2 regions of the Luteibacter mycovicinus genome follow, and region 2 is predicted to be linked to the other one. Evidence: predicted binding sites of a transcription regulator. Region 2 holds the regulator's gene; the other holds the start of a gene.

Region 1 (10,333 bases), 2.6 Mb from region 2:
GATATGGAGCGGTACCAGACCGTGTTCGCTCGTGAGCCCGGCGCGGTTGCTGCGCCTACCGCAGGCCTGCATTTCGACGAGCACCTGTTACAGCGCCTGCGCGACGTGGGCGTCGATATGGGTTACGTCACGCTGCACGTGGGCGCCGGCACGTTTCAGCCGATGCGCGCCGACGACGTGCGTGACCACGTGATGCACCGCGAGTGGCTGAATGTGGGCGCGGCGCTGGTCGAGAAGATCCGTGCGACGCGCGCCGCGGGCGGTCGGGTCATCGCGGTGGGGACGACCGTAGTCCGCGCACTGGAGAGCGCGACGGTGGAAGGGGTGCTTCGCCCCTTCGCCGGTGAGACCCAGATCTTCATCTTCCCCGGCTACAAGATCACCAGCGTCGACGCGCTGATCACCAATTTCCACCTGCCGCAGTCGACCCTGCTGATGCTGGTCTCCGCGCTGGCCGGTAAGGAAACGATTCTCGACGCCTATCGCTACGCGGTGCTCCAGCGGTACCGGTTTTTCTCCTACGGCGACGCGATGCTGATCTACCCGGCAGCGACGCCCGCATAAGCGGCAAGGCAGCCGCCCTGGCCTAAAGCTTTGCCAGGGTGGGCCGATAAGCCCATCGAACGACCCACCCACGGTACGGACGATGGCGAAGAAATCCTCCAAAGACGCGACCAGCGCGCCGCTCACGCTCGATGCCGACCTGCGCATCGCCGCGGCGCCTGCGCTGCGCGATACCCTGTTGGCGGCGCTCGCCACCGGCGGCTCGGTCGAGATCGACGGCGGCGCGGTGGTCCAGGTGGACACCGCCGCCCTGCAGCTGCTCGCCGCGTTTTCCCGCGACGCAAAGGCGGCGGGGCATCCGGTCACCTGGACGGGCGTCAGCGACTCCCTCCAGCGCGGCGTGGCCGTGCTGGGTCTCAACGGCTTGATTGAACTGCCGGCTCGCGCCGGCGTGAACTGAAGGTGCTTCGATGGCTAAGATTCTTGCGGTAGACGACTCGGCCTCCATGCGCAGCATGGTTGCTTTCACCCTGCGTGGCGCCGGCCACGACGTCGAAGAAGCCGATAACGGCCAGGCGGCGCTCGATTCGGCTGCCGTGCACAAGTTCGACCTGATCCTGGCCGACGTGAACATGCCGGTGATGGACGGCATCACGATGGTCCGCGAGATCCGCACCCGTCCGGACTACCGTGGCGTGCCGATCCTCATGCTGACCACCGAGTCCAATCCGGAAAAGAAGATGGAAGGCAAGGCGGCTGGCGCGACCGGCTGGCTGGTCAAGCCGTTCGATCCGGAACAGCTGCTGGCTACCGTCGGCCGCGTGCTCGGCTGATTCTTCGTAAACGGCTCTTCCTCAAGTTCCGGTAATCCAGGGTTACTTCCATGTCCAAAGTCGATCTGGCGCAATTCCACAAGGCGTTTCACGAAGAGAGCCTCGACGGTCTCGACGCCATGGAGCAGGCGCTCCTCGCGCTGGACGAAGGCGCCGAGGATCCGGAACTGATCAACGTCGTGTTCCGTGCCGCCCACTCGATCAAGGGCGGCGCGGCCACGTTCGGCTTCACCGATGTGGCGGCGTTTACCCACGTGGCCGAAAACCTGATGGACGAGGTCCGCAGCGGCCGCCGTCCGATGGAAAAGGCCGTCGTGGAGCTGCTGCTGCGCTCGGGCGATACCGTGCGCGACATGCTGTCGCTGTCGATGGCCGGCCAGCCGGCCGCCACGGCGGAGAGCCAGGCCCTGCTGGCGGAACTCTCGGCGATGGTCTCCGGTGCGCCTGTGGCGGCACCGGTGGCGGTCAAGGCCGCCGCGCCGGTCGAGGCGATCGAAGGCTGGGACATCGCGTTCCGTCCGTTCGATTACCTGCTCAAGACCGGTAACGATCCCGCGCGCATGTTCCGTGAGCTCGAGGCCATGGGCCCGCTCTCGGTCACCTGCGACGCGAGCAAGCTTCCCGCGCTGGCCGATATGGACGCCGAGTCGTCCTACCTCGGCTGGACACTCCATCTCGCCGCCGGTGCCAAACGTGCCGCCGTCGAAGGTGTATTCGACTGGGTCGATGGCGATTGCGAGCTGACGGCGACGCCGCGCATCGCCGCGGCCGCGCCGGTCGCCGCCGCACCGGTTGCCGCCGTGGCCGCGGCCCCGGCCGCCCCCCGTGCCGTGCGCGAGCCCGCCGTCAACAGCGAGTCGAGCTCGGTTCGCGTCGGCATCGAAAAGATCGACACCCTGATCAATCTCGTCGGCGAACTGGTCATCACGCAGTCGATGCTGACCCAGTTCAACGACGGTGTGGACGCCTCGCAGCTGGAAATGTTCCGCCAGGGGCTGGCCCAGCTGGGTCGCCATACGCGCGAACTGCAGGAAAGCGTCATGAGCATCCGCATGCTGCCGATCAGCACGGTGTTCAACCGCTTCCCGCGTCTGGTCCGCGACCTCGCGCAGAAGCTCGACAAGAAAGTCGTGCTCGACATGCGCGGCGAAACCACCGAACTCGACAAGACGGTGCTGGAGAAGATCGGCGACCCGCTGGTGCATCTGGTCCGCAACGCGATCGACCATGGCCTCGAAGTACCGGCTAAACGCCAGGCCGCTGGTAAGGGCGATACGGGCACGCTGCGCATGGAAGCCTTCCACCGCGGCGGTTCCATCGTGGTCGAAGTGGCCGATGACGGCGCGGGTCTGAATCGCGAGGCCATCGTCGCCAAGGCGGTCTCGCGCGGCATCATCGCCTCGGGCGATCACATGTCCGACGACGCCGTGGCCGACCTCATCTTCGAAGCGGGCTTCTCCACCGCCGCCGCCACGACCGACCTCTCGGGCCGCGGCGTGGGCATGGACGTGGTCCGTCGCAACGTCATGGACCTGGGCGGTACGGTCAGTATCCGCAGCGTCGAGGGCAAAGGCACCACCTTCACCATCACCTTGCCGCTGACGCTGGCGATCATCGACGGCCTGACGGCCGCGGTGGGTGAAGAAACCTACATCGTGCCGCTGGTTTCCATCGTCGAATCCGTGCAGGTGAAGCCGGATGCGATTCGCAGCGTGGCGGGCGGCGGCGAGCTGTTCCGCTTCCGCGATCACTGGCTGCCCATCGTGCGGCTGTTCGACGCGTTCGGCTGCGCCGGTCAGCGCCGTGCCATCGACGACGGTATCGTCATCGTGGTGGAAGGCGAGGGCAGTCGCATCGGTCTGTTCGTCGACGAACTCATCGGCCAGCAGCAGGCGGTGGTGAAGTCGCTGGAAGCCAACTATCGCCGGGTCACCGGTATCTCCGGCGCGACGATCCTGGCTGACGGCTCCGTCGCGCTGATCGCCGACGTCGCCGGGCTGGTGCGTCTGCAGGCGCGTCGCAAGGCGGCCTGATCGCCGTGGGTTGAACGGGGTCGCGCGCAAGGCGCGCTCCTACAACCGCCGGCCATCCCCGCCGCGCGGTGCCCCAACCGGTAAGCCCGTGCGGTACCGCCGCGCGGTAGGAGCGCGCCCTGCGCGCGAAAAGCCGACAAAGCAATGAAGCGGCACGCCCCGGTTCCCCATTCCGTCTCCCCATCCCCGCCCATCCCGCCCCATCACGCCCCACACCCCACCGGATGCGGCACCGCAAAATTGCCCCTCAAGTCCCCACCGGAATAGCCGATACCCCAAGGGAAGGGGTCCCGAACCGCCGATCCGATCCGCCGTGGGAACGACATGAATCAAGCAGCCAATACCGCCATCGACGCGTCCGACGAGGCCGCGCAGTACCTGACCGTCAACCTCGGTAACGAGGAATACGCGGTGGATATCCTCGCCGTCCGCGAAATCCGCGGCTGGACACCGGTGACGCGCATCCCGCAGGCACCGTCCTATGTGCTGGGTGTGCTGAACCTGCGCGGCGCGATCGTGCCGGTGCTCGATCTTCGCCTGCGCTTCAATCTGGCGCGCGAGGAATACACCGCCACCACCGTGACCGTCATCGTCATGGTCAACGGTCGCCAGTTCGGCGTGGTGGTCGATGCCGTCTCCGACGTGGTGGAGGTCGCTCCCGGCGGCATCCGTCCGGTTCCCGACATGGGCACCACCGTCGATACCGAATACCTGAAGGGCCTCACGTCCGTCGGCGAGCGCATGGTGTTGCTGCTCGACGTCGACCGTCTCCTGCAGCCGCAGGACGCCCAGATGCTGGAAGCCGCGCTGGCTTCCACCGACGTCAAAGCCGTCGCCTGAGCGTAGAGGCGCCGTGGCGGCTTCGGTCGCCGTGGCGTGAGATGCCCGGTTTGCCACTGCCGCACTTTGCCGATTGGAATCGCAATGAATAAGTTCAAGTTCAAGATGCCCGCCCTGACCGTCCGTGGACGCCTTTACGGTGTGCTCGGTCTTTTGGGCGTCATGCTGATCGGCGGCGCCGCCGTCGGCCTCGGTGCCATGTACTTTCAGAACGAAGGCCTGCGCAAGGTCTACGAGGAAGAACTCGTTCCGTCCGAGATGCTCAGCCAGGTGAGCACGCGCGCCCTGATGGCCTTCGTGGTCATGGGTGAAGCCGCGGCGAAGGTGTCCGAGAAGGATCAGGTCAACCAGAAGCTTGCCGAGTTCCAGAAGCTCCAGGACGAGATGGCCAAGCTGAAGGACGACTACAAAAAGATGCCGATGTCGCCGGAGATCAAGAAGCTCTACGACCGCTGGCAGTCGTCCAACGACGAGTACAACTCGGCCAAGAACGACATGCTCGACGCCCTCAAGCAGGGTGACGAGGGCGCGCTCGACGTCATGGAGATGTCCGTCCGCCCGATCCTCATGGATCGTCAGGCGCAGCTCGCCAAGCTGGTCACCGCCAAGCGCGACGAGGCCGCGGCGATCTACGAAAAGCAGGCAGCCCAGTACAAGACGATCCGTGCCTTCTGCATCATTGCGCTGTCGCTCGGCCTGATCGTCAGCCTGCTGATCGGCGTGCTGGTGATCCGCTCGATCCTCCGCACGCTGTCGGTCACCGTGAACGTCGCCAACCAGATTGCCGAAGGCAAGCTGGGTCACGACGTGCAGGTCACCCGTCAGGACGAACTCGGCCAGCTGCAGGGCGCGTTCCGCGCGATGGACGAGCGCCTCAGCGCCATCGTCACCGAAGTGCGTCACGGTTCCTCGTCGGTCAGCACCGCCGCGCAGCAGATCTCGCGCGGTAACGACGACCTCTCGCAGCGCACGCAGGAACAGGCGTCCAGCCTGGAAGAAACCGCTTCGTCGATGGAAGAAATGACCTCGACCGTCAAGCAGAACGCCGAGAACGCCAGCCACGCCAACCAGCTGGCCCGCGGTGCACGTGAGCAGGCGGAGAAGGGCGGCGAAGTCGTTGCCCAGACCGTTGTCGCCATGCGCGAGATCAACAGCTCCAGCAAGAAGATTTCCGACATCGTCAGCCTCATCGACGAAATCGCTTTCCAGACCAATCTGCTGGCGCTCAACGCCGCGGTGGAAGCCGCGCGTGCGGGTGAGCAGGGTCGCGGCTTCGCCGTGGTCGCTACCGAGGTGCGTAACCTCGCCCAGCGTTCGGCGGGTGCGGCCAAGGAGATCAAGGGCCTCATCAACGACAGCGCGAGCAAGGTCAAGGCCGGTTCCGAGCTGGTCGACCAGTCCGGTAAGGCGCTCGCCGAGATCGTCGAGAGCGTGAAGAAAGTGACCGACATCGTCGCCGAGATCGCCGCCGCCAGCTCCGAGCAGTCGGCCGGTATCGACCAGGTCAACCACGCCGTGCTGCAGATGGACGAGATGACCCAGCAGAACGCCGCACTGGTGGAAGAATCCGCCGCCGCCGCCCGTGCCATGCACGAGCAGGCGACCGAGCTGAGCCGTCAGGTGTCGTTCTTCCAGGTCACCGGTACAGTGGCTTCCGCGCCGGCCGCCAGGGCGCCGCGCAAGGACGCCACGCAGGAAGAGATGGAAACGGTGTTCGCCGCGGTGCGCAGCACGCCGGCCGCCCCCGTGCGACCGTCGCGTCCCGCCGAGTCGGCTGACTCCGGCGTGTGGAAGGAGTTCTGATCGATGAATGCGCTCGTCAACAACGGCGACAGCGTCGTACCGGCGAGCGCAGCGGGCCCGAGCCTGGGCGACGCGGACTTCGCCTTCCTTCGCGACTTCGTGCTTCAGCATTGCGGTATCTCGCTAGGCGAGCACAAGCGCCAGCTCGTCCAGGGGCGTCTGCTCCGCCGGCTGCGCACGCTTCGCCTCGACGGTTTCTCGGCGTACTGCGATCTGCTTCGTCGCGATCCGGACGGCGAACTGGGTGAACTGGCCAGCTGCATCAGCACCAACGTCACCTCGTTCTTCCGTGAGATGCACCATTACGACCTGCTCGTGGACGAGCTCCTGCCACGCTGGCTTGAAGAAAAGCGCAACGGTGGACGCCTGCGCATCTGGTCGGCCGGTTGCTCCACGGGCGAAGAACCGTACGCCATCGCCATGGTGCTGGCCGAGGCCATGGAGCGGATGGGCGTCAACATCGACGCGAAGATTCTCGCGACCGACCTGTCACCGCAGGCGCTGGAATTCGGGCGCAAAGGCGTCTACCCGGTCGACCGCCTGACGGGCGTGAGCGAAGCGCGTCGCAAGCGCTGGTTCCTGCGCGGCGAAGGCTCGTTCGACGGTTTCGCCCAGGTGCACCCGCGCCTGCGCGAGCTCGTCACCATCCAGCCGCTCAACCTGCTTCACGACTGGCCCATGCAGGGCAAGTTCGACGCCATTTTCTGCCGCAACGTCGTCATCTATTTCGATAAGCCGACCAAGCAGCGCCTGTTCTCCCGTTATGCCGGCATGCTGGAAAGCCGCGGCTACCTTTTCCTCGGTCACTCGGAATCCATGTACGGACTGTCCGAAGACTTCGACCTCATCGGTCGAACCGTTTATCGGAAACGCACATGACAGACGCGTTCGCGACCCTGCCACGCACGTTCGTCGGCTTCGATCCAAAGAGTGTGCTGCCGGGATTCGAACACGTCCGCCGGTTCTGGGATCCCGCGCAGGAAGTGGTGACGGTCAAGATTCTGCCTGGCGAATACTACGTCAGCACGCAGGAAGAAATGATCTCCACCGTACTGGGATCGTGCGTGTCGGCCTGCGTGCGCGACACGAAACAGCGCATCGGCGGCATGAACCATTTCATGCTGCCCGAGCCCGCGGGCGAGCGTGACAGCTGGAGTTCCACCGTCGGTCGTGCCGCGCGTTACGGCAACGACGCGATGGAGCAGCTGATCAACTCGATCCTCAAAGCCGGCGGCCGTCGTGACGATCTCGAAGTGAAGATCTTCGGCGGCGGGCGTGTGCTGGCGACCATGACCGATATCGGTCAGCGCAATATCGCCTTCGTGCAGCGCTATATCGCCACCGAGAAGCTGCGCCTCTGCGCGGCCGACGTCGGCGACATCTACCCGCGTCAGGTGCAGTTCTTCCCGGTCAGCGGCAAGGTGCGTGTGCGCCAGCTGCGTGCCGCACACGACAACAATCTTGCCGATCGCGAGAAACGATACCTCAAGCGATTGGCTGACGATCCGATAAAGGGAGAGGTGGAGCTTTTCTGACGCGCCGCGCGGAAAGCTTTCCTCAAGACATTCAGTGCCGGTCGGTCCACCGACAGGGACGTTACGCCACCCGAGTTGCCAGAGCCCATGCAGAAAGTACGCGTTCTCATCGTCGACGATTCGGCCCTGGTGCGTAAGGTGCTGTCGACCATGCTCGAGTCCGATCCGGGCATCGAGGTGGTCGGTACCGCCGCGGACCCGCTGATCGCGCGTGAGAAGATCAAGCAGCTCAATCCCGACGTGCTCACGCTCGACGTCGAGATGCCGCGCATGGATGGCCTGACCTTCCTCGAAAACCTGATGCGCCTGCGTCCGATGCCGGTGGTGATGGTGTCGACGCTGACCGAGAAGGGCGCGGACGTCACGCTGCGCGCGCTCGAACTCGGTGCCATCGACTTCTTCACCAAGCCGTCGGCGGACCTCGCCAACACCTTCATGGAGCACGCGCCGGAGATCTGCGCCAAGGTTCGCCTTGCCGCCGGCGCCAAGCCGCGCGAGCGCTCCGAGGTGATGCAGCTGGATCATCCGCGCCACGAACCGCGTCACGACGCCGCTCGCCTCGAAGTGCCGCCGCGCCTTTCCGCCGACGCGGTGCTGCCGCGCGCACAGACCGCCGGCAGTCGTGGCGGCACGCGCATCATCGCCATCGGTGCCTCCACCGGCGGTACCGAGGCCATTCGTGTGGTGCTCGCGGCCATGCCGCCGACCGCACCACCCATCGTCATTACCCAGCACATCCCGGCCGCGTTCAGCGGTCCGTTCGCCGCGCGCATGGATACCTGCTCGGCGATGCGCGTGTGCGAGGCCCGCGACGGGCAGCCGATCCAGCCTGGCCACGCGTACATCGCGCCGGGCAGCCAGCACCTCCTCGTGATGTGGGACGGGGCCAGGCACGTGTGTCGTCTGCACGACGGCCCCCCGGTCAATCGCCACAAGCCGGCGGTCGACGTGCTGTTCCGCTCCATGGCCGCCAGCGTCGGTGCCGCCACCATCGGCGTGCTGCTGACCGGCATGGGCGATGACGGTGCACGCGGCCTCGGTGAACTCAAAGAAATCGGCGCACCCACGCTGGTCCAGGACGAAGCCAGTTCGGTCGTCTGGGGCATGCCGGGTGCCGCCTGGAAAGCCGGTGCCGCCAGCGAGATGCTGCCGCTGGACGCCATCGCCGCGCGCTTGCTCGCGCTCGCCCAAACCCCCGTTTCCGCCGCCGCGCGCGTCGGCACCTGAAGAACGAGACGTCATCATGGTCAATCCCAAGAACGAACGCAGCATCGGCTTCATCGCCAGTGCCATCGCCCTGGTCACCGTCCTGGTGTTCCACGCCGCCTGGGTCGCCCCGGTCGTCGTGGCGCTGCTGACGGCCACCTGGATCGCGATCAGCCTCGTGCCCGCACCGCTGCCCGACGTCGAGGTCGTGCTCAGCTCGACGGCATCCAACGACGAAGCGTCCGTGCGCGAAGCGATGGAAGACGTTCGCAGCGCCATCGTCGACGAGCTCGGTCACGCCAGCCGCGAACTCCATCAGGCACTCGACCTGGTCCGCGACGCGGTCGCCGAACTGGGCGGCGGCTTCAACGGCCTGTCGCACAAGACCGGCAAGCAGCAGAAGCTGCTCAGCCAGATCATCGAAAGCGGCGGCCAGGGCATCTCGGTGCAGGACTTCGCCGATCGCACCGCCGGACTGCTCGAGCATTTCGTCGGCCTGATCGTCCAGCTGTCGCGCGAGAGCCTGCGCATCGTCTACCGCATCGATGGCATGGCGAAGGAAATGGACGCCGTGTTCGCGCTGCTGAAGAACGTCAACACGATCGCCGAAGAGACCAACCTGCTGGCGCTGAACGCGGCCATCGAAGCGGCACGTGCCGGTGAGTCCGGCCGCGGCTTCGCGGTGGTGGCCGGCGAGATCCGCAACCTCGCCCAGCACAGCAACCAGTTCAACGAAAAGATCGGTACCCACGTGGAGCGTTCGCGCACCGCGATGGAACAGCTGCGCGAGCTGGTCGGCCACATGGCCTCGCAGGACATGAACGTGGCGCTGTCGGCCAAGGGCGACATCGACCAGATGATGTCGACCATCACCGAGTCCAACCAGCGCACCAGCGCCGCGGCGGACGAGGCGGCCATGATCAACCGCGGCCTCGGCACGGACGTCTCGACGACCATCCGCTCCCTGCAGTTCGAGGATATCCTCAGCCAGCTGCTGCACCAGACGCGCTCGCGTCTTGTCGAGCTGCAGGAAATCACCGCCGACTGCACACGTGACATCGAAGAACTCGCCTGCGCGCCGTCCGATCCGTCCGAGCTCGGCGCCCGCGCCCAGCGCGTCCGCTCGCGACTGGCCGAACAGCGTGAACGCGCCCGCCTGCGTGCCCGCGGCCCCGCCCTCCAGCAGTCGATGGCTGCCGGCGACATCGACCTGTTCTGAGGGAAGACACCATGGCCATCAACGTCCACAACGATACCGATCACGGCTGCCTGACCCTGCACCTGGGCGAGCGCTTCGACTTCTCCATCCATCGTGCCTTCCACGATGCCTGCCTGGGCGACGTGGCAGCGGCCCGCAGCTACGTGCTGGACCTTGAGCAGGTCACCAGCATGGACAGCTCCGCGCTGGGCATGCTGATGCTTCTGCGCGAGCACGCCGGCGGCGACCGCGCCGAGATCCGCATCGTCAACGCCGGTGCCGACCTGCGTAATACGCTGCGCATCGCTGGCTTCGATAAGCTTTTCACCGTGCACTAAAAGCGGCTCAAAGACCGGCTTCGGTTTCACGGAAACGCCCTGG
Region 2 (10,333 bases):
GGCACGATGGGTCTGATCCCCGGGATGCCGAACATTCCGTTCCTTCTGCTGGCCGGTGGCGCCGGCTTTGCCGCGTGGAAGCTGCAGCAGCGCAAGAACCTCGTTGCCGAGGGTGGCGCCACCGGCACGCCGGGTGCCCCGGGTACCGATCTGGCGCTGGAGTCCGCGCCGCCGGCCGAGCGTCTCGAACTCTCGTGGGAAGACGTGGCGCAGGTCGACACCATCGGCCTGGAAGTCGGCTATCGCCTGATTCCGCTGGTGGACAAGGCGCAGGGCGGCGAGCTCATGGCGCGGATCAAATCCGTGCGTCGCAAGCTGTCGCAGGAGCTCGGCTTTCTCGTCCCGTCCGTCCACATTCGCGACAACCTCGATCTCGCACCGCACGGCTATCGCATTTCGCTGATGGGCGTGCCGATGGGCGAGGCCGAAATCCATACCGAGCGCATGCTCGCGATCGATCCGGGCCGCGTGCACGGCACGATCAACGGCATCGCCACGCGCGATCCCGCCTTCGGCCTCGATGCCGTGTGGATCGAGCCGGGCATGCGCGAGCACGCGCAGACGCTGGGCTACACCGTGGTCGACCCGGCCACCGTCATCGCCACGCACCTGTCGCACATTCTGCAGAACCACGCCCACGAACTCATCGGCCACCAGGACGTACAGCAGCTGCTCGACCGTCTGGCTCAGCAGACGCCGAAGCTGGTCGAAGATCTCGTGCCCAAGCGGCTGTCGCTGGGCGCGGTGGTCAAGGTGCTGCAGAACCTGCTCGCCGAGCGCGTCCCCATCCGCAACTTCCGCGGCATTGTCGAGTCGCTGGCGGAGCACGCGGGTCAGAGTCAGGATCCCGGCGTGCTCGCCGCCGCCGTACGCGTCACGCTCGGTCGTCAGATCGTGCAGGAGATCGCCGGCCTGGGTTCGGAAGTGCCCGTCATTACTTTGGCGCCGGAACTCGAGCAGATCCTGCTGCAGTCGCTGCAGGGTGGCGGTCCGACCGGCGCGGCCGTGGAGCCGGGTCTGGCCGATCGTCTTCAGCAGAACGTCGCCGAGGCCGCACGACGCCAGGAAGCGGCCGGCGAACCGGCGGTATTGCTGGTCTCTCCTGCGCTTCGTCCATGGCTTTCGCGCTTCACGCGTCATGTGGCCCAAAACCTGCATGTACTCGCTTACAACGAAGTTCCGGATAACCGACGCGTCAAGCTGGTGACGGCGCTCGGCAGGTAAGTGGGGAATGAACATGGACACAGGATCGAACGCATGAAAATCAAACGCTTCGTAGCCCCCGACATGCGCCAGGCCATGCGCCAGGTGCGCGACGAGCAGGGCCCGGATGCCGTGATCCTGTCGACCCGTCGGCTGGACGACGGTATCGAGATCATCGCGGCGCTGGATTACGACGAAGCGCTGGTGCGTGAAGCCGGCTTCGGTGTCGATCTTCCGCCGCGCGAGCGCGAGGAAGCCCCGATCCGCGCGCGCCGCGACAACGACTTCGCCGCACGCATCGATCAGGCCAAGGCCGCGACCGCCGCCGCTGTCGAACGTGTGACGCGCGGTGCTCCGGCGCCCGCCGCTCCGCAGGTCGCGAATCCGAATGCGCCGCAGCGTCAGTCGAGCGCCGCGCTCGCCGCCAGCGTCGCCGATGTGGTGCGCGCCGCGACGGTCGCCCCGAACCACAACGCGAACAGCGACGCCGCCGTCAATGGCGTGCGTGCCGAGATCAACAGCCTGCGTGAGATGCTGGAAGTGCAGTTGTCCACGCTCGCCTGGAATCAGATGGACCGCGACCAGCCGCTGCGCGCCCGCGTGCTCCGCGAGATGACCCGCCTGGGCATCGACGGCGACGTGGCTCGCGCGCTCTGCGCCGAGCTACCGCCGGGCATGACCGCCGAGCAGGCCCGCTACCTGCCGCTGGGCATCCTCTCGCGCAACATCCGTACCAGCGGCCGCAACGCCGACACCGCCGGTAGCGCCGTCACCGCTCTGGTCGGAACGACGGGCGTCGGCAAGACCACCACCATCGCCAAGCTTGCGGCGCGTGCGGTGCTCCGCCACGGCGCCTCGAACGTCGCGCTGATCAGTGCCGACCAGTACCGCATCGGTGCGGGCGCCCAGCTGGAACATTACGGCCGCCTGCTCGGCGTGCGCGTTTACAACGCCCACGATGCACAGAGCCTCCGCAACGTGCTGCTCCAGCTGCGTGGCAAGCACACCGTACTGATCGACACCGCCGGCCTGGCCGGTAACGATCCGAAGCTGCAGCAGCAGTTCGACACCCTGCGCGCGATGACCGAGGTGCGTGTCTGCCTCGTGCTTGCCGCGAACGCGCAGGCGCAGGCCATCGACAACGCGATCCGTGCCTACGCGCCGCTGGCGCCGCAGACCGCGATCCTGACCAAGCTCGACGAGGCCCCGCTGATCGGCGGTGCCCTGTCGGCCGTCATCCGCCACGGACTGCCGCTGGACTACAGCACGGATGGCCAGCGCGTGCCGGAAGACATCGCCTCCGCGGATGCGCGCAAACTCGTCTGCCTGGCCGCTCAACTCGTCAAGCAGCGCACCGACGAACCGGACGACGCGATTCTCGCCGACCGTTTCGGCTTCTCCACCGCGCCAGCCATCGCCTGACACCGGGAACTGAAGTAACGTGACCACGGCATCCGCATCCGCACACCCCTTCACGGCAGTGAATTCCTTCATGAACACACACGTCGATTCCACCCAGGCTGCTGGGCTCAACTGGCTCGCCGACCGTCGTCCCACGCGCAGCATCGCGGTGGCGGGCGGCAAGGGCGGCGTGGGCAAGACCACGGTGGCGGTCAACCTCGGCATGGCGCTCGCGATGGGCGGCCGTGACGTGGTCCTGCTGGACGCGGATCTGGCCATGGCGAACATCGATGTGCTGCTGGGCCTGCAGCCCACGCGCCATCTGGGCCACATGCTCGAAGGCGAGTGCCGCATCGAGGACCTGATCCTCCACGCCAACCACGGCCTGAAGGTGATCCCGGCGACCTCGGGCGCGCGCCGCATGGCGCAGCTGCCGAATATCGAGCACGCCGCCGTGATCCGCGCCTTCGACGAATACCCGGTCGCCCCCGAATATCTGATCGTCGACACCGCCGCCGGCATCTCCGACAGCGTGTCGATGTTCGCGGCAGCCTCCGACGAAGTGGTGGTCGTGGTCTGCGACGAGCCGGCCTCGCTGACCGACGCCTACGCGCTGATCAAGGTGATGAGCCGCGAGTTCGACGTGAACCGCTTCCGCATCGTCGCCAACATGGTCCGCCATGCGCAGGAAGGCCGTCAGCTGTTCGAGAAGCTGGCCCGCGTGACCAACCGCTTCCTGGACGTGTCCCTGGATTTCATGGGCATGGTTCCGCACGACGAGTACCTGCGTCAGGCCATCCGCCGTCAGGCGGCCGTGGTCGACGCCTGGCCGAGCAGCCGCTCGGCGGTGGGATTCAAGAATCTGGCCCGGTCGGTCGATACATGGGGTGAACCCGAACCCCGGGTGCAGGGTCGCATCGGCTTTTTCGCCGAACGGAACCACATGGGGGGAGGGCTGCCGCTGTGAGTGTCGCTAGCGAATACCTTGAAATCACTAGAGTTCCAGCGGATCAACTGGTTAAAACGCATGCACCCCTGGTGCGCCGGATCGCCTATCACCTGATGGGCCGCCTGCCGCCAAGCGTGGACGCGAATGACCTCATGCAGGCCGGAATGATCGGACTGCTCGAGGCCGCAAGAAATTACTCGCCGACTCGCGCGGCCAGCTTCGAGACCTATGCGGGCATCCGCATTCGTGGCGCCATGCTGGACGAACTGCGCAAGACGGACTGGACCCCGCGCTCCGTCCACCGGAAGTTGCGCGAGGTGGCTGAAGTAACGAGGCAGATCGAGAACGAAACGGGTGGCGACGCCGAAGACGCGGAAGTGATGAAGCGGCTGGGTATCGACGCCATGGAGTACAACCAGATTCTGGCCGACGCGGCGAGCGCGCGGTTGCTGAGCCTCACGGCGCCGGAAGGCGACGAAGGCGCGGCGATCGACGTCGCGGACCCCGACGCCTCGGGCCCGGAGGGCAACTTCGAGAAGAACGGCCTGCGCGACGCGCTGGCGCAATCGATCGACGGCCTGCCGGAACGCGAGAAGCTGGTGATGTCGCTGTACTACGATGAAGAGCTCAACCTGAAAGAAATCGGTGTGGTACTGGGTGTGAGCGAGTCGCGCGTGTGCCAGATCCATGGCCAGGCCCTGATTCGCCTGCGTGCACGCATGACGGGTTGGAAAGACAAGCAGTGACGGCATCGCGGTGCCGTCGCCGGTAAAGAAAAAGCACGTGGCGGAGAGCAGTTTTGGACAAGAACATGAAGATCCTCGTGGTGGACGACTTTTCCACCATGCGGCGCATCGTCAGGAATCTCCTGGTCGAGTTGGGTTTCACCAACACGCTCATCCAGGAAGCCGAAGACGGTAACGCGGCCCTCGCGTTGCTGCGCTCGCAGCCGATCGACCTCGTCGTCACCGACTGGAACATGCCCAACATGACGGGCATCGACCTGCTTCGCGCCATCCGCGCCGATGCCGGTCTGAAGTCCTTGCCGGTGCTGATGGTGACCGCGGAGAACAACCGCGACCAGATCATCGCCGCCGCGCAGAGCGGTGTTAACGGCTACGTCGTCAAGCCTTTCACGGCGGTCACGCTGAAGGAAAAGCTCGACAAGATCTTCGAACGACTCGCCGCGGCTGCGGGCTAAGGGAATAACGATGAATACGATGCTCTCCCCCGGCCAAGAGGTCGTCCCCGAACTGCGCGAGCTGCTCGAGGCCGACGACGGCGCCGCGTTCGAAAAGGCACTCGACAACCTGATCCGCAGCCGCGAGCAGCACCTGTTCCTGGCGCTGGGCCACCTTGCGCGCGACCTGCACGAATCCGTGCGCCGCCTCGCTTCGGACATTTCGACCGACGGCGTGCCCGGCAACATGAGCGATGCGCGCAAGCATCTGCGTGACGTGCTCGAGATGAGCTCGACCGCGGCGCACCGCACGCTGGACTTCAGCGAAAAGCTGCGTCCGCAGGCCCAGGCGCTGGCGAAGCAGGCCGACGAAGTGCTGGTGCTCGATCATGCCGACCCGGCATTTGGCGCTAACGCGACGGCGCTTGCCGTGCGCGTGGGCGATTTCGCGCAGAGCTGCGACATCGGCCTGGGCGAAATGGTCGAAGCCCAGTCGTGGCAGGATCTTTCCGGTCAGCGCGTGGCGCAGGTCGAGGCGTTCATGGCCAAGGTCGAGTCGTCGCTGGTCGAGCTGGTCCGTCTGACCGGGTCGCTCGCGGGCGGCAATGCGCCGGCCGCGGACAAGGTCAGCCAGGACGAAGTGGATCGCCTCCTCAGCGAATTCGGATTCTGAGCCCGCTATGAGCGTGGAGCTGGACAACGAGCTGCTCAACGTCTTCCTGATCGAAGCGCGCGAACTGCTCGAGAGCCTGGGCGAGCAGCTCGTGGATCTCGAAGCGTCGCCGAACGACACGGAGCTGCTGAACGCGGTCTTCCGTGCGTTCCACACCGTGAAGGGCGGTGCGGGCTTCCTTGGGCTCAATCCCATGGTGGAGCTGTGCCATCGTGGCGAAGATCTTCTGAACGAAGCGCGTAACGGCACGATCGTGCTCAACGCCGCCTTCATGGATGCGCTGCTCGAGTCGCTCGACCTGCTCAACGACATGATGCGCGCCGCCGATGGCGGCGTGCCGATCGAGCCCGCGCCGCGTTCGCTGCTCGACCGGCTGCTGATTCCCGGTCGTGCCGTATCCGCGGCTCCCGTTGCCTTGGCGGTACCGGTCTCTTCGACGGTCGCGGCACCTTCCGCGCCGAAAGCGTACGACCCGATCGAAGATGAATTCGAGGCGATGCTCGACGCCGCGCGCACCGACCGCGCGCCGGCACCGGCCTCGTCCGCGACGATCAACGATGACGAGTTCGAAGCGCTGCTGGATTCGTTGTACGGCACGGGTGCGCCAGGCGCGGACAGCGCAGCGGTTTCCGCATCGGCACCGACGCCCGCACCCGTGGTCGCTGCCGCACCCTTGCCGTCGAGTAACGACGCGATCAGCGACGACGAATTCGAAGCCTTGCTGGATTCCCTTCACGGCACGGCAGCGCCGGGTGCGGTCGGTGGTGCGGCGGCCGTTGTCGCTTCCACGCCTGCGCTCGCCGTGGTTCCCGTCGCTGCACCCGCACCGCCCGCAGTGGCTGCTCCCGCAGCGAAGGTCGCGTCCGCCGCGGCTGGCGAAAAGCGCGCCGCGTCCGCCGCCGACACGACGGTTCGCGTCGACACGCATCGTCTCGACAGCCTGGTCGACGCCGCGGGCGAGCTCGTGCTCGTGCGCAACCGCCTCACCAGCCTCGCCCCGCGCGGTGGTAACGATCCGATGGAACGTGCCATCGGCGAGCTGGAGCGCGTGGCGGAAGACTTGCAGAATGCGGTGCTGCGCATGCGCATGCAGCCCGTCGGCAAACTGTTCTCCCGTTTCCCGCGCATCATTCGTGACCTCGCCCGCCAGCTCGGTAAAGAGATCGAACTCGTCACGGAAGGCGAAGAAACCGATATCGATCGCACCGTGGTCGAGGCGCTCGCCGATCCGCTCGTGCATTTGCTGCGTAACGCGGTGGATCACGGCATCGAGATGCCTGACGTGCGCGCGGCCGAAGGCAAGTCGCGTCTGGGCACGGTGCGCCTCGCCGCTGGCCAGTACGGCGACCGCATCGTCATTACCGTCACCGACGACGGCAAGGGCATGGATCCCGAGGTCCTGCGCCGCAAGGCCGTCGAAAAGGGCCTGATGGACGCCGAGCAGGCCGCGCGTCTGGACGAGCGCGAATGCTACGAAATCGTCTTCCGCCCGGGCTTCTCGACCGCCAGCACGGTGTCCGACATTTCCGGCCGCGGCGTCGGCATGGACGTGGTCAAGACCAAGATCGTCGAACTGGGCGGCACGCTGTCCATCGACTCGCGTGTCGGTCATGGCAGCACGGTACGCCTGTCGGTGCCGCTGACGCTGGCGATCATGCGCGTGCTGATGGTTCGCGTCGGTCATCGTCTGCTTTCGCTCCCGCTGTCCAATGTCACCGAAGTGTTCGAGCTCGTTCCCGGTCAGATCCAGGAGCTCGACGGCCGCATCGTCGCGTCGCACCGTCAGCGCGCCTTGCCGCTCGCCGACCTCGGTCACTGGGCCGGGGTGAGTGGGAAGGGCGGCCATGTCGTCGTCGTGCAGATCGGTCACCAGACACTGGGTTGCCTGGTCGACGAAGTGCTCGGCCGCGAAGACGTCATGGCCAAGCCGCTGGGCCCGTTCCTCAAGGACGTTCCAGGTGTCGCCGGGGCGACCATCACCGGTGACGGGCGTATCTCCCTCGTGCTCGACCTTGCCGGTCTGGCCGATGACAGTGGGCAGGTGCTGCCTTCATTGAGGATGGCTGTCTGACATGGATATCGTGAGCGTCGTCGGCACGATCCTGGCCTTCGTGGTCATCATCGTGGGGACCATCCTCAAAGGCTCGAGTCTCGATGCCCTGTGGAACCCGGCGGCGTTCGTCATCGTCTTCCTCGGCACCCTGGCCGCGCTGCTGGTGCAGACGCCGGGGCCGGTACTCAAGCGTGCGTGGAGCATGCTGCCGTGGGTGTATCGCCCGCCGGATATCGAATCGGAAAACCTCGTCAGCCGCATCGTCGGCTGGAGCGAGATATCCCGGCGCACCGGCCTGCTCGGGCTGGAACCTGCCATCGAGCGCGAATCGGACCCCTTCATCCGTAAGGGGCTTCAGCTTTTGGTGGATGGCACCGAGCCGGACGCCATGCGCTCCGTGCTCGAGGTGGAAGTGCTCGCACGCGAGCACAACGACATCGAAGCCGCCAAGGTGTACGAAAACGCCGGTGCGTACTCGCCGACGATGGGCATCATCGGTGCCGTCATGGGCCTCATGTCGGTCATGCAGAACCTGGCCGAACCGAGCAAGCTCGGCCACGGCATCGCGGCCGCCTTCGTCGCCACCATTTACGGTATCGGCCTGGCCAATCTGCTGGCGCTGCCCATGGCGTCACGCCTGAAAGGCCTGGCCCGTCAGCGGTCGCAGATGCGCGAGATCCTCGTCGAAGGCCTCGTCTCGATCGCCCAGGGCGATAACCCGCGGCACATCGAGAGCAAGCTTCAGGGGTTTCTCTCGTGAAGCGCCGCCACCACGAAGAGCACATCAATCACGAGCGCTGGGCGATCCCCTATGGCGATCTGATCACGTTGCTGCTCGCGTTGTTCGTGGTGATGTACGCGGTATCGGCCGTCAACGAAACCAAGTTCAAGGTGATGGCGCAGTCCATCAACGAAGCCTTCAACGGCACGGGCAAGGTGATCGAGCCGATCCGCGAGGCGACGCCCGCCGCGCAGGTGCCGTTGCCGAATCAGTCGCGTGCGCCGGCCGCCGCGCCCATCGCCCGCATCGACGTGCCCGTTCCGCCGCGCAACCTGCCGCTGCCCGGTCACGAAGGCGCCGCCGCCGAGCGTCAGGAAGCGGCCAGCACGAATACCGCGACGGCGGCGAACACCACGGTCGGCAAGACCGAGGACGCCAGCCTCAGCCAGATTTCCGACGAAGTGAAGCGGGCGATGAAGCCGCTGATCGACAAGAGTCTGGTCAACGTGCGGCAGACGCCGGACTGGCTCGAGATCGAGGTCAAGACCGACATGCTGTTCCCGGTCGGTGTCGCCAGACTGCAGGCGCCGGCCGATGACGTGCTGCGCAAGCTGGCCGGCATCCTCGCGCCGTTTCCGAACCCGATGCGTATCGAGGGCTATACGGATAACACGCCGATCGCCACGCCGACGTTCCCGTCCAACTGGGAGCTGTCCGCGGCACGCGCCGCTACCGTGGCGCGTCTGCTGACGACGACGGGTGTGGATCCGCATCGCGTGGGTATCGTCGGCTGGGGCGAGTTTCGTCCGATCGTGGCGAACGATACCGACGACGGACGCAACCGGAACCGCCGCGTGCTGATTGTCGTGATGAGCGACAAGGCGGCCCCGTCGCGTTTCTACAGCGATGCCGCGGCCGCGCCGGCCGGGGGAAATCGCTGATGATCACCTGGGCGGTCTCCAACCAGAAGGGCGGCGTCGGAAAAACCACGACCACGGTCGCGCTGGGCAGTCTGCTCGCCGCGTCCGGCAAGCGCACGCTGCTCATCGACATGGATCCGCATGCCTCGCTGTCCGGTTACATCGGCGTCGAAGGCGGGGCGCATGGCAGCGTCTACGATCTGTTCGGCATCGGTAACAGTGCGATGCCGCTGCCGGTGCGCACGCTGGTGCACGCCACGCAGTGGGACCGGTTGAGTGTGCTGCCTGCGTCGCCCGCGATGATCACGCTGGACCGTCAGCTGGGTACGCGTCCGGGTATGGGGCTGGTGCTTACCCAGGCGCTCGCCGAGCTCGCGCCCGACTTCGACCATGTGCTGCTCGATTGCCCGCCCACGCTCGGCGTGCTGATGGTCAACGCACTGGCGGCGAGCGATCGTCTGCTGGTGCCGACACAGACCGAAGCACTGGCGCTGGCCGGTCTCGAGCGCATGCTGCGCAGCCTGTCGATGATCGAGCGCTCGCGCGGTCGTCCGCTGCCACGCACGATTGTGCCGACGATGTTCGATTCGCGGACGCACGCCTCGCGCGTCTGCCTGGATCAGTTGCGCGAGCAATACGGCGACAGCGTCAGTCAGGCCGTCATTCCTACCGATACGCAGATCCGCGAAGCCAGTGCGGCCGGTGTGCCGCTCGCCTCGTGGCCGGCCGCACGTCGCGGCGGTCTGGCGTATCGCCAGTTGCTCGATGAATTGCTGGCGCCTCCCGCGGTTGATGCCGCTTCCACCGTTGCGTCGGCCACCGCGCCCGCGACGGATGCCGCCGCGTGATGCGCGCCATGCAGGATGCCGAGCAGATCGTCGCCGACTATCTTGCCGAGCTGCTCACGCCTGCGGCGGTGCCGGCCGTGGTGCCTCCGAACGAAGTCAAAGTGGTGGCCATCGAGACCTGGCGCAACGCGTCGTCCGAGTCCGCTGCGCCGGTCGTCGACAACCGTTACCTGCTTTGCGTTGCCGCCGGCGTCAAGCTGGCCGTGCCGATGGCCGACGTGAGTCACGTCCTGCCCATACCGCCTTTGTCGCCGCCCAATGTACCGAACCCGGTATGCCTCGGGCGCTGGCGTCATCCCAGCGGTGAAGCGCGGGTCGCGGATCTGGCGGCGATCATCTCGCCGGATATGGCGGGAGCGCTGTCGTCATCGGTCGTTCTGCTCGG

What was found. The regulator FliA, encoded in region 2, starts transcription of late flagellar genes. The targets are predictions, from matches to a motif close to TAAAGTTTNNCNNNCNNNGGCCGATAA.
Region 1: the regulator FliA is predicted to act here: its motif matches at 3,618-3,644, upstream of FA85_RS16345 (chemotaxis protein CheW).

The regions. Positions count from the first base shown of each region.
Region 1 covers NZ_JQNL01000001.1:3,708,777-3,719,109, forward strand. Annotated here, with positions in the region: gene queA (tRNA preQ1(34) S-adenosylmethionine ribosyltransferase-isomerase QueA) at 1-564, shown strand, start outside; gene FA85_RS16330 (STAS domain-containing protein) at 647-964, shown strand; gene FA85_RS16335 (response regulator) at 975-1,337, shown strand; gene FA85_RS16340 (chemotaxis protein CheA) at 1,388-3,370, shown strand; gene FA85_RS16345 (chemotaxis protein CheW) at 3,695-4,210, shown strand; gene FA85_RS16350 (methyl-accepting chemotaxis protein) at 4,295-6,013, shown strand; gene FA85_RS16355 (CheR family methyltransferase) at 6,017-6,892, shown strand; gene cheD (chemoreceptor glutamine deamidase CheD) at 6,889-7,548, shown strand; gene FA85_RS16365 (protein-glutamate methylesterase/protein-glutamine glutaminase) at 7,636-8,775, shown strand; gene FA85_RS16370 (methyl-accepting chemotaxis protein) at 8,792-9,973, shown strand; gene FA85_RS16375 (STAS domain-containing protein) at 9,985-10,290, shown strand.
Region 2 covers NZ_JQNL01000001.1:1,114,002-1,124,334, reverse strand. Annotated here, with positions in the region: gene flhA (flagellar biosynthesis protein FlhA) at 1-1,224, shown strand, start outside; gene flhF (flagellar biosynthesis GTPase FlhF) at 1,258-2,625, shown strand; gene FA85_RS05065 (MinD/ParA family ATP-binding protein) at 2,696-3,571, shown strand; gene FA85_RS05060 (RNA polymerase sigma factor FliA) at 3,568-4,299, shown strand; gene cheY (chemotaxis response regulator CheY) at 4,353-4,754, shown strand; gene FA85_RS05050 (protein phosphatase CheZ) at 4,765-5,406, shown strand; gene FA85_RS05045 (chemotaxis protein CheA) at 5,414-7,477, shown strand; gene FA85_RS05040 (flagellar motor protein) at 7,479-8,219, shown strand; gene motD (flagellar motor protein MotD) at 8,216-9,121, shown strand; gene FA85_RS05030 (ParA family protein) at 9,121-9,948, shown strand; gene FA85_RS05025 (hypothetical protein) at 9,948-10,333, shown strand, end outside.